Regions from separate parts of the Pseudoalteromonas sp. PSi26 genome, predicted to be linked through region 1. Evidence: predicted binding sites of a transcription regulator. Region 1 holds the regulator's gene; the other holds the start of a gene.
The links. Region 1 encodes FliA, which starts transcription of late flagellar genes. Its sites were predicted from a motif close to CTAAAGNTNNNNNNNNNNNNGCCGATA; they were not measured.
Positions count from the first base shown of each region.

Region 2: pomA (flagellar motor protein PomA) is a predicted target of FliA. The motif match lies at 2,941-2,967, and genes of this name have one in related genera.

Region 1 is NZ_JBHNYT010000002.1:304,829-309,801, forward strand. Features, by position in the region: gene flhF (flagellar biosynthesis protein FlhF) at 1-1,056, shown strand, start outside; gene ACFI34_RS03455 (MinD/ParA family ATP-binding protein) at 1,049-1,909, shown strand; gene ACFI34_RS03460 (RNA polymerase sigma factor FliA) at 1,936-2,646, shown strand; gene cheY (chemotaxis response regulator CheY) at 2,686-3,069, shown strand; gene ACFI34_RS03470 (protein phosphatase CheZ) at 3,088-3,855, shown strand; gene ACFI34_RS03475 (chemotaxis protein CheA) at 3,871-4,973, shown strand, end outside.
Region 2 is NZ_JBHNYT010000022.1:45,911-50,883, reverse strand. Features, by position in the region: gene ACFI34_RS17855 (DNA topoisomerase III) at 1-1,030, opposite strand, end outside; gene ACFI34_RS17850 (flagellar motor protein MotB) at 1,190-2,110, opposite strand; gene pomA (flagellar motor protein PomA) at 2,113-2,880, opposite strand; gene ACFI34_RS17840 (exodeoxyribonuclease VII small subunit) at 3,175-3,417, shown strand; gene ispA ((2E,6E)-farnesyl diphosphate synthase) at 3,420-4,307, shown strand; gene dxs (1-deoxy-D-xylulose-5-phosphate synthase) at 4,409-4,973, shown strand, end outside.

The DNA.
Region 1 (4,973 bases):
CGTCAAGCTTCAGCGCGTCCGCAAACACAAGCAGATAGCCTTGGGTTTGATGACCTAGAAAGTGATTTTGATGACCTTGACACCCCAGTGACAGCTCGCCAAGAAACTAAACATAATGAAAGTGAGCAAATTTCGTCAATGCGTGACGAAATGAATGCCATTCGTCAGTTGTTAGAGCATCAAGTATCAGGGCTTATGCAACAAGACATGGCAAGACGCGACCCTACTCGTGCATGCATGATTGATCGTTTAGTCGGTATGGGAATAGATAAAGATGTTGCTGAGCAAATGGCGTGCTTTGTTCCTGACGATGTATCTCGCCAGCAAGGTTGGAAAGCTCTTCTAACAATGGTTGAAGATCAGATGCAGACAACTAACAACGAGATTTTACGTCAAGGCGGTGTATACGCCTTAGTCGGTCCAACTGGTGTTGGTAAAACAACAACCGTTGCTAAATTAGCTGCACTTGGCGCACAAAAATACGGTGCAGACAAAGTCGCTTTAATCACAACAGACACATACAGAATTGGTGCTTATGAGCAACTTGCTACTTATGGCCGAATTATAGGTTGTAGTGTAAAGCAAGTTAAAGATGCTAATGAATTAGCTGAAGTTTTATATCATTTACGAAATAAACGACTAGTATTAATTGATACTGCGGGTATGAGTCAGCGCGACTTGCGCTTAACTGAACAACTTAATACGCTAATGCGTAACCAGCGCGTTGATATTCGTAGTTATTTAGTGCTCAGTGCAACATCGCAAATACACGTGTTGCAAGAAACCGTCAGACACTTTAAAAAAGTGCAGTTAAGTGGTTGTATATTCACCAAATTAGACGAATCTTTAAGTTTAGGTGAGATTATTAGTATTGCGATTCAAAATCGCCTTCCAATAGGGTATCTTACTAACGGTCAACGAGTACCAGAAGATATTCGAGTTGCAAATGCTGAAAAACTAGTTAAAAAGGCTGAGCAACTCTATTTAAAAAGAGCAAAAGCACAACATTCAAGGCACCAAGCAGTGGCGCCAAGCACAGTAGGGATGTATGATTAACACAGTATTAGATCAAGCAAGTGGCCTGCGCAAAATGAGTCAAAACAATAACAACGGCGTAAAAGTTATCGCTGTCACTGGCGGTAAAGGTGGAGTAGGAAAAACAAATGTTTCTCTTAATACCGCAATTGCATTAGGCCAGCAAGGTAACAGAGTATTGGTTCTTGATGCCGATTTAGGCTTAGCAAACTGTGACGTTATGCTAGGACTACGTGTTGAACGTAACTTATCACATGTTTTATCTGGTGAATGCGAACTTGATGAAATTTTAGTTGAAGGCCCCGCAGGTATTAAAATTGTACCCGCAACGTCGGGCTCTCAAAGCATGGTTGAATTGTCGCCTTCAGAGCATGCGGGACTCATCAGAGCTTTTAGCGAATTAAATACAGAATTTGATATTTTAATTGTCGATACAGCCGCAGGTATTTCTGACATGGTGCTGAGTTTTTCCCGCGCAGCACAAGATGTCATGGTTGTTGTATGCGACGAGCCTACATCAATAACAGATGCCTACGCGCTGATAAAAGTATTGAGCCGTGAGCATGGTGTATATAAATTTAAAATTGTTGCAAATATGGTCCGCAGCATGCGTGAAGGGCAAGAGTTATTTGCAAAACTTTCCAAAGTAACCGATCGCTTTTTAGATGTATCAATGGACTTGGTTGCAACGGTTCCCTACGACGAAAATATGCGTAAGGCAACACGCCGTCAAAAAGTTATTGTAGAACTTTTTCCAAATTCGCCTGCGGCACTTGCGTTTCAAGCGCTAGCAACAAAAGCAGTTAAATGGCCAATACCCAACCAACCATCAGGTCATTTGGAGTTTTTCATAGAGAAACTAGTTAACGGCTAATTATGACAACATTGGTGAATAAAGTTATGGGATATCAATCAGCACAAAATTTAAATGTGATTGTTGAAAAACATGCATCACTTGTCAAAAAAGTGGCATGTCACCTTATAGCGCGTTTACCTGCCAGCGTTCAGTTGGACGATTTAATACAATCAGGCATGATAGGCCTGATTGAAGCATCTAAGAGCTTTGATGCAACCAAAGGGGCTAGCTTTGAAACTTTTGCGGGGATTCGTATTCGTGGAGCAATGCTTGATGAGATGCGACGTGGCGATTGGGCACCCCGCTCAGTGCATCGTAAAAGCCGTTTGGTGGCCGAAACAATTGCTTTTTTAGAAAAAAGCTTAAACCGTGAGCCGACAGATATAGAAGTTGCTGAAAAACTTGAAATTTCGTTAAATGAGTACCATCATATCCTAAACGATGTAAATGCAAGTAAAGTACTAGGTATTGAAGACCTGGGTGTTGATGAAGATGTCATCAGTCCAGTGGACCAAGATTTAGCGCTAGACAAACCGTTTAATAACGTTAAAGATGAGCGGTTTAATGAATCTTTATTAGGTGCAATAAAATCTTTACCAGAACGTGATGCAATGGTGCTGTCTTTGTACTATAACGATGAAATGAATTTAAAAGAAATAGGGCATATACTCGATGTAAGTGAATCGCGTGTAAGTCAAATACATGGTCAGGCGATGATTAAGCTTAAAGCTAAAATCAATGACTGGATAAACTAGTAGTAAGTAAACAAGGTTAAGACCTCACTGGGGGATGTTTTGGATAAAAACATGAAAATTCTGGTTGTTGACGATTTTTCAACAATGAGACGTATTATTAAAAATCTGTTGCGTGACTTAGGTTTCACTAATGTTCAAGAAGCAGACGATGGGTCAACCGCTTTGCCAATGCTACAAAATCAAGTATTTGATTTTGTTGTTACCGATTGGAATATGCCAGGAATGCAGGGCATAGACCTACTTAGAGCAATACGTGCGGATGATAAGCTTAAACACATTCCGGTATTGATGGTAACGGCTGAAGCTAAAAAAGAACAAATTATAGCGGCAGCACAGGCAGGTGTTAATGGTTATATTGTTAAGCCATTTACTGCTGGAACACTCAAAACTAAATTAGAAAAAGTATTTGAACGTTTAGGCTAATGATAGGGGGAGAGGCTTATGTCAGCACTTGCTGCGCCTCAAATAACTTTAGAACAAGCTCGTCAGCTCGTTGTTTATCTAGAAAACGGTGAGCAAGACAAAGCCAATCAGTTAATTTTAGATACTGCTTCTAAGGAGCAATCTGAAATATTTGCTGAAGTTGGAAAGTTAACCCGTCAATTGCATGAGGCTTTAAAAAGCTTCGAGCTAGACACTCGCTTAACTGACTTAACTACCGATGCTATTCCAGATGCAAAAAAACGGCTCAATTATGTTATAGAAATGACAGAAAATGCCGCAAATAAAACAATGGATGCTGTTGAGGCTAGCCTACCAATTGCTCAACAGTTGGCAGATGAAATATCTCTTATCAAACCGACATGGGATCGCCTAATGAATCGAGAGATTGAGTTAGGGGAGTTTAAATCGTTATGCCACAGCATTGATAAGTTTATGAACAATTCTCATCATAAAACCGATGAGCTGCAAAGTTTGATGACTAATGTACTTATGGCACAAGACTATCAAGATTTAACCGGACAAGTTATTCGCCGAGTTATTGAGCTTGTTAGAGAAGTTGAAGAAAGCTTAATTCATCTTTTGACAGCCTTCGCTGATCAAAACGAAAGTAAAGCCGAAAAAATAGAACAACAAAAAACAAAAGAACCATTAGACGAACAAACTTTAGCAGGTCCAGAAGGCCCTATTATTGATAAAGAATCACGTAATGATGTTGTATCTGATCAAGATGAAGTCGATGATCTTTTATCAAGTTTGGGCTTCTAAGAGGAGAGTAACTGCATGTTTGAAGTCGATGAAGATATTTTACAAGACTTTCTTGTAGAGGCAGGAGAAATCCTAGAGCTTTTATCTGAACAGTTAGTTGAGCTGGAAAACAATCCAGAGGACACCGAATTACTCAATGCCATATTTAGAGGGTTTCACACTGTAAAAGGTGGTGCTGGGTTTTTAGCTATGACAGAGCTCGTTGACGCGTGTCATGGCGCAGAGAATGTGTTCGATCTGCTTAGGCAAGGTGTACGAACGGTTAATTCGGAATTGATGGACGTAATTTTACAAGCTCTCGACACGATTAACGAAATGTTTGCCACCATTCAAAATCGTGATAAACCAGAACCCGCTGATCCCGAACTTCTAGAAACCCTTCATAAACTTGGTTTACCTCCAACAGAAGAAGAGCTTGCTGGTGAATCACCAGTTGATTCAACTGAAGAATCTCAAGCCGAGGTTATTGAGGCCCCAGTTGCCGAGGAAACCTCAGTAACTGATGAAGAAGATCCGTTTGCATTCGATGAGTTATTTAGCGGTGGAGCAGCTGAACAAAGCGATGATGAAACTCAGATTGATGAGATAACAGAAGATGAATTTGAAAACTTGCTAGACGAATTACATGGAAAAGGTCAAAGTCCAGCAGGTGAAAGCGCGTCAAGTAGTAGTGATGTCAGTGGAGACATTACAGATGATGAGTTTGACAACTTACTTGATGAACTTCATGGTGTTGGAAGCTTTGGTGCTGTTGCGGCCAGTGAGCCAGTAAAAGAGCAAACAGCAAGTAATAATTCTGCAGAAAACTCTTCAACGCCCTCAGCAAGTTCACCTGCAAGTGATTCTAGCGATGATGAAATTAGCGATGATGAGTTTGAAGCATTGCTTGACGAGCTTCATGGTTCAGGTGCCCCTAAATCAATAGAGAGTCCTGCAGCTTCAGAACCGAAGCCCGCGGCAAAACCCGTGCCTAAGGTAAGTGAGCCGGTCAAAAAGCCTGAACCTGTAAAAGCAGCAGTCCCAAAACCAGTGCAAAAGCCTGCAGAAAAAGCAGCTTCAACTCCTGCAGCTGTGAAAAAGCCAGCTCCTCCTCAAGCAGAAACAACAGTCCGAGTTGA
Region 2 (4,973 bases), on a different contig from region 1:
CATCTAAATGATGTTCTTTAGGCAAATATCGATTATCTGAGCGAGGATAAGTAATTAATTTATGGCGCTCATAAAGTGTTTGGCAAATATCAAGCACCTGTTGGGCAGCCATACCAAATGCCTTTGCTGCATCTATTTGCAGTGCTGATAGATTATAAGGTAGAGGTGCACTTTGCTTTTTTTGTTTTTGTTCAAGCGATGTCACCTCTCCTGTTTGATTAGTTATACGCGAAGCCACGTTTTCGGCCAATGCTTTATTTAGCACTCGCCCCTCTTCATCTTGATAAGGTTCGCAAGCTTTACTCGGTACCCATTTTGCTTTAAATACCTGCTTCTCAGGAGTAACTAAACTAGCTAGCACCTCATAAAATGGTTTTGATATAAAATTAGCTATCTCAGTGTCACGATTTACCACTAAACCCAAAATTGGCGTTTGTACGCGCCCAACTGAGAGTACATTACCAAACCCTGCTTTTTGTCCCGCTAAAGTATAAGCCCGAGTGAGGTTCATACCAAAAAGCCAATCAGCTCGAGAACGTGCAAGTGCTGATACACTTAGTGGAATAAATTCCCGATTAGAGTGCATACTACCAAGCGCTTTTTTAACTGCAGCTAAGTTTAAATCGCTTATAAGTAGACGCTGAATACCTTGCTTTTTAGCTTTGCTTATTTTGGCTTGTTCTATCACTTCATCTACAAGTAACTGCCCTTCACGGTCGGGATCGCCAGCATGAACTAACGTTGATGCCTGTTTAATTAGTTTTTTTAAAATAGTTAATTGCTTACGAGTTTTAGGTTTAGCTTTTAACCGCCATTGCTCAGGTACTATAGGGAGATGTTCTAATTGCCATTTTTTATAGCGTGTATCGTAATCATCTGGTTCAGCTTGTTCTAACAAATGGCCAATACACCACGAGACACAATCACCATTGGCGACTTCAATGTAACCGTCGTGTTTTTTATGTGGTTTTGGGAGCGCATCTGCAATTGCACGTCCAAGTGATGGTTTTTCTGCGATGTAGAGTTTCATGCGCTAGCCTACAACTGGTTATATAAACAGTAGTTTAGCATAACTATTTTAAAGAGGGGGAGTTTTTGATTTATTGTCGGTTCAATAGATAGATACTGGTAATAATTTGTAAAACTCAAAGCTGGGCTACTAATTAAGCCCAGCTTTATAATTTGAGCATTACCTCACATCAATAGGGTCAGACTCTTTTGCCTTACCTTGTAATATAGATATTTCAACTCGGCGATTCCGGCGTCGGTCTTCATTTGTCTCGTTAGGCACAAGCGGCCGAGTTTCAGCTCGCCCTACAACCATCATTCGTGTTTTATCAAACCCTTGAACTGTTTGCAATTCGCTAGCAACAGCCACTGCACGCTTAGACGACAAATCCCAGTTATTTACATATAACTCATTTGATACCTGAAAATCATCTGTATGCCCTGATACTGTAATTTCACCTGGTACGTCTTTTAAAAGTTCGCCAATGTCTTGAATAATCGGTTTAAACTTAGGTTGTAAAAAAGCACTGCCCGAAGGAAACGAGCCATTTTCTCTAATACGAATAATAATTTGCTGACCTAATGATTCAAGTTCTATGGCACCATCTATTATTTGCCTTTCTAACTGCTGCGCTATTTTTTTAACTAGCTCATTTGTTTGCTCTTGATCTGCAGCGGATATTGCTTGTTCTGATGACTGCTCTTGTGAGGTGCTTCTAGATTCACCGCCACGTTTATCGCCTCGCTGTTCTTGCCTGCCGCCCGCTGAACTTTCATCACCAGCCTGAAACTCTAGCATTTGCTGGGTCATTTCAACGGTTTGCTGTTGAATAGTTTCAATAGGTGTAGGTTCTGGCTTACCTGGGGTAAATTCCATAGCGATAACCGATGTCCCTTTTGGGATATCTTTAACCTCAATTTTATTTTGCACACCAAAAGCAAACTTCATAGAACCTGCAATTTGTTTAAATTTAAGTACATCCATTTCTGAGAATGCCAATAAGAGTACAAAAAAGCACATCAATAGCGACATTAAATCAGCAAATGTACCCATCCAAGCAGGCAAACCGGGGGGCGGGCATTTGCACTCTTCATCAGACATGGTTACTCCTCGGTATCAACTTTACGTTTAGACTCAGCCAAGTAATTTTTCAAAATACCTTCAATAACTTTGGGGTTTTGACCATCTTGAATTCCTAAAATAGCATCAAGAATCAAACGCTGATTCATCGCTTCTTCGTCTTTACGCAGCTCGAGTTTTACCTGAATTGGAATTGCTACTACATTCGCCAAAAATGCCCCATACAGGGTGGTCAATAGTGCCACGGCCATTGCAGGTCCGATCGCTTTGGGGTCGTCCATGTTTGATAACATGGCAACGAGGCCTATCAATGTACCAATCATTCCCATTGCGGGAGCTATGTCGGCAAGTGCTTTAAATAAGCCAGCACCTAGTTCATGACGGGTGGTGGTTAGAGAAATATCTTTTTGAAGTGTAGCGCGCACAACATCTGCGTCATGACCGTCAACAAGCATGTCAACGCCTTTACGCATAAATGGGTTTGGGATTTCTGCTTCTTCGAGTGCTAAAAAGCCACCTTTACGAGCAGAATCCGCAAGCTCTACTGCTTTTTCTATTAACTCTTCAGGCGACTCAATTTTAAACATGAATGCCTTACCAACTACCTTACCTATCCCTAAAAACTGAGACATAGTGAAGTTTGATAAAACAATAAACAGCGAGCCACCAAATACAATTACACTTGAAGGCGCATCGGCAAACATGCCCATTTCACCGCTACTACTCATAAACATAGACATGACAATTAAGCCTATTGCGCCTAGGATCCCTATTATGGTTGCTAAATCCACATTTCCTCCAGAGATTTCATGTTTAAATGCCTTATCATAAACTTTTTATTATTAACTGCTTATCGGCAACATACTGAATTGCTTAAGTCATTTTTGTAAATAAACATAAAAGTTATATTTATTATTTTATATCAAGTTAGACGCTCTGCCTAATTATCGAGTTTTCCTGACTAATTACACTGATTGACACGCGATTAATCGTGCTAAATGTAAAAAACTCATATCATCCTTTGACCTAGTTTAGCATTCCCCCTAAAATTGGCTCCTAAATTTATCATGCAAGCTGAAATAAAGATGGCGACTAAAAAACCTGAAAACTTAAGTTTCGAAAAAGCACTAGAAGAATTATCAACAATTGTTAGTGAAATGGAACAAGGTGATTTATCGCTTGAACAATCATTAAAGCAGTTCGAGCGTGGTATTGCACTCGCTGGTGCGTCATCTGAAAAATTACAGCAAGCAGAACAAAAAGTATCTATCCTAATGGGCAGTGGCGAAAAGTCAGCACTTACAAACTTTAATAATGATATGGAATAGTTGTGAGCATAAAAGACTATATTGAACGTGCTCAAATAGATGTAGCTACTACACTCAATAGCTACTTTGAACAACCGCTCGATAGTGATAAAACAATAAAAGAAGCCACTCATTACAGTTTATTTAATGGTGGAAAAAGGCTACGCCCTTTTTTGGTGTACGCTGTTGGTGAAATGCTAGGCGCTAAAAAAAGTGACTTAGACGTTTTGGCTGCAGCCATAGAATGCATTCATAGTTATTCATTAGTACATGACGACCTACCAGCTATGGATGATGATGATTTACGCCGCGGCTACCCCACTTGTCATATTGTATATGGTGAAGCGCAAGCCATTTTAGCGGGTGATGCATTACAAACTCTCGCCTTTGAACTTATAGCCACACATAACTTTAATTGCTCAGCCCAATCACAAGTAAAAATGATTGCTGCACTTGCACATGCATCAGGTATTGAAGGGATGGTGGCAGGACAAGGTTTAGACATTGCCGCAACTGACAAAGTTGTTTCTGTACAAGAGCTTGAGCGCATCCATAAGTTAAAAACCGGTGCACTAATTAACTGTGCGATAACACTAGGTGCACTGTGCAGTGAAAAAGCAGATGAACAAACTTTAGAAAACTTAAGCGTTTTTGGGTATGCTATAGGGCTGGCATTTCAAGTACACGACGATATTTTAGACGTGGAAGGCGACACCTTTATACTAGGTAAACCACAAGGCTCAGATATAGAAGCGAATAAAGCGACATACCCGGCGTTATTAGGTATGCTAGGCGCTAAAGAAAAGGCGCAAAATTTAATAACACAAGCCCACGAAGCGTTAGCACTTATTGATGCAGATACCACGCTTCTTGCGTCGCTGGCAAATTACCTTATTGAACGTGACCACTAGTCACAGTTTAAGCGTATTGCAAATAGCACTGACATTATTACTTAACATTCGTTGTTCACTCCCATTTGAAAGCGAATGTGATCGAAGGATATAAAAAAGCCATGACACTTGATAGTAGCAAGTATCCATTACTTAACTTGGTTGACAAACCAGCTCAATTACGAGACTTAGCGCAAGATAAACTTCCCGAGTTTAGCAATGAACTACGAGAGTATTTACTTAACTCTGTATCGCAAAGTAGCGGTCATTTAGCGTCTGGTTTAGGCACAGTTGAGCTTACAGTTGCACTTCATTATGTATATAACACACCAGAAGATCGTGTAGTGTGGGATGTTGGGCATCAAGCCTACCCGCATAAAATCTTAACGGGTCGCCGCGACCAAATGCATACTATTCGCCAAAAGGATGGTCTGCACCCATTCCCATTTAGGGATGAAAGTGACTACGACACATTCAGTGTTGGCCATTCTAGCACCTCAATTTCTGCAGCTTTGGGCATGTCAATTGCAGCGCAAAAAGAAGGCGCAGGACGTAAAACGGTTGCAGTTATTGGTGATGGCGCTATTACTGCGGGTATGGCATTTGAGGCGATGAACCATTTAGGCGATGTAAAATCAGACATGCTTATTATTCTAAATGATAACGAAATGTCGATTTCAGAAAACG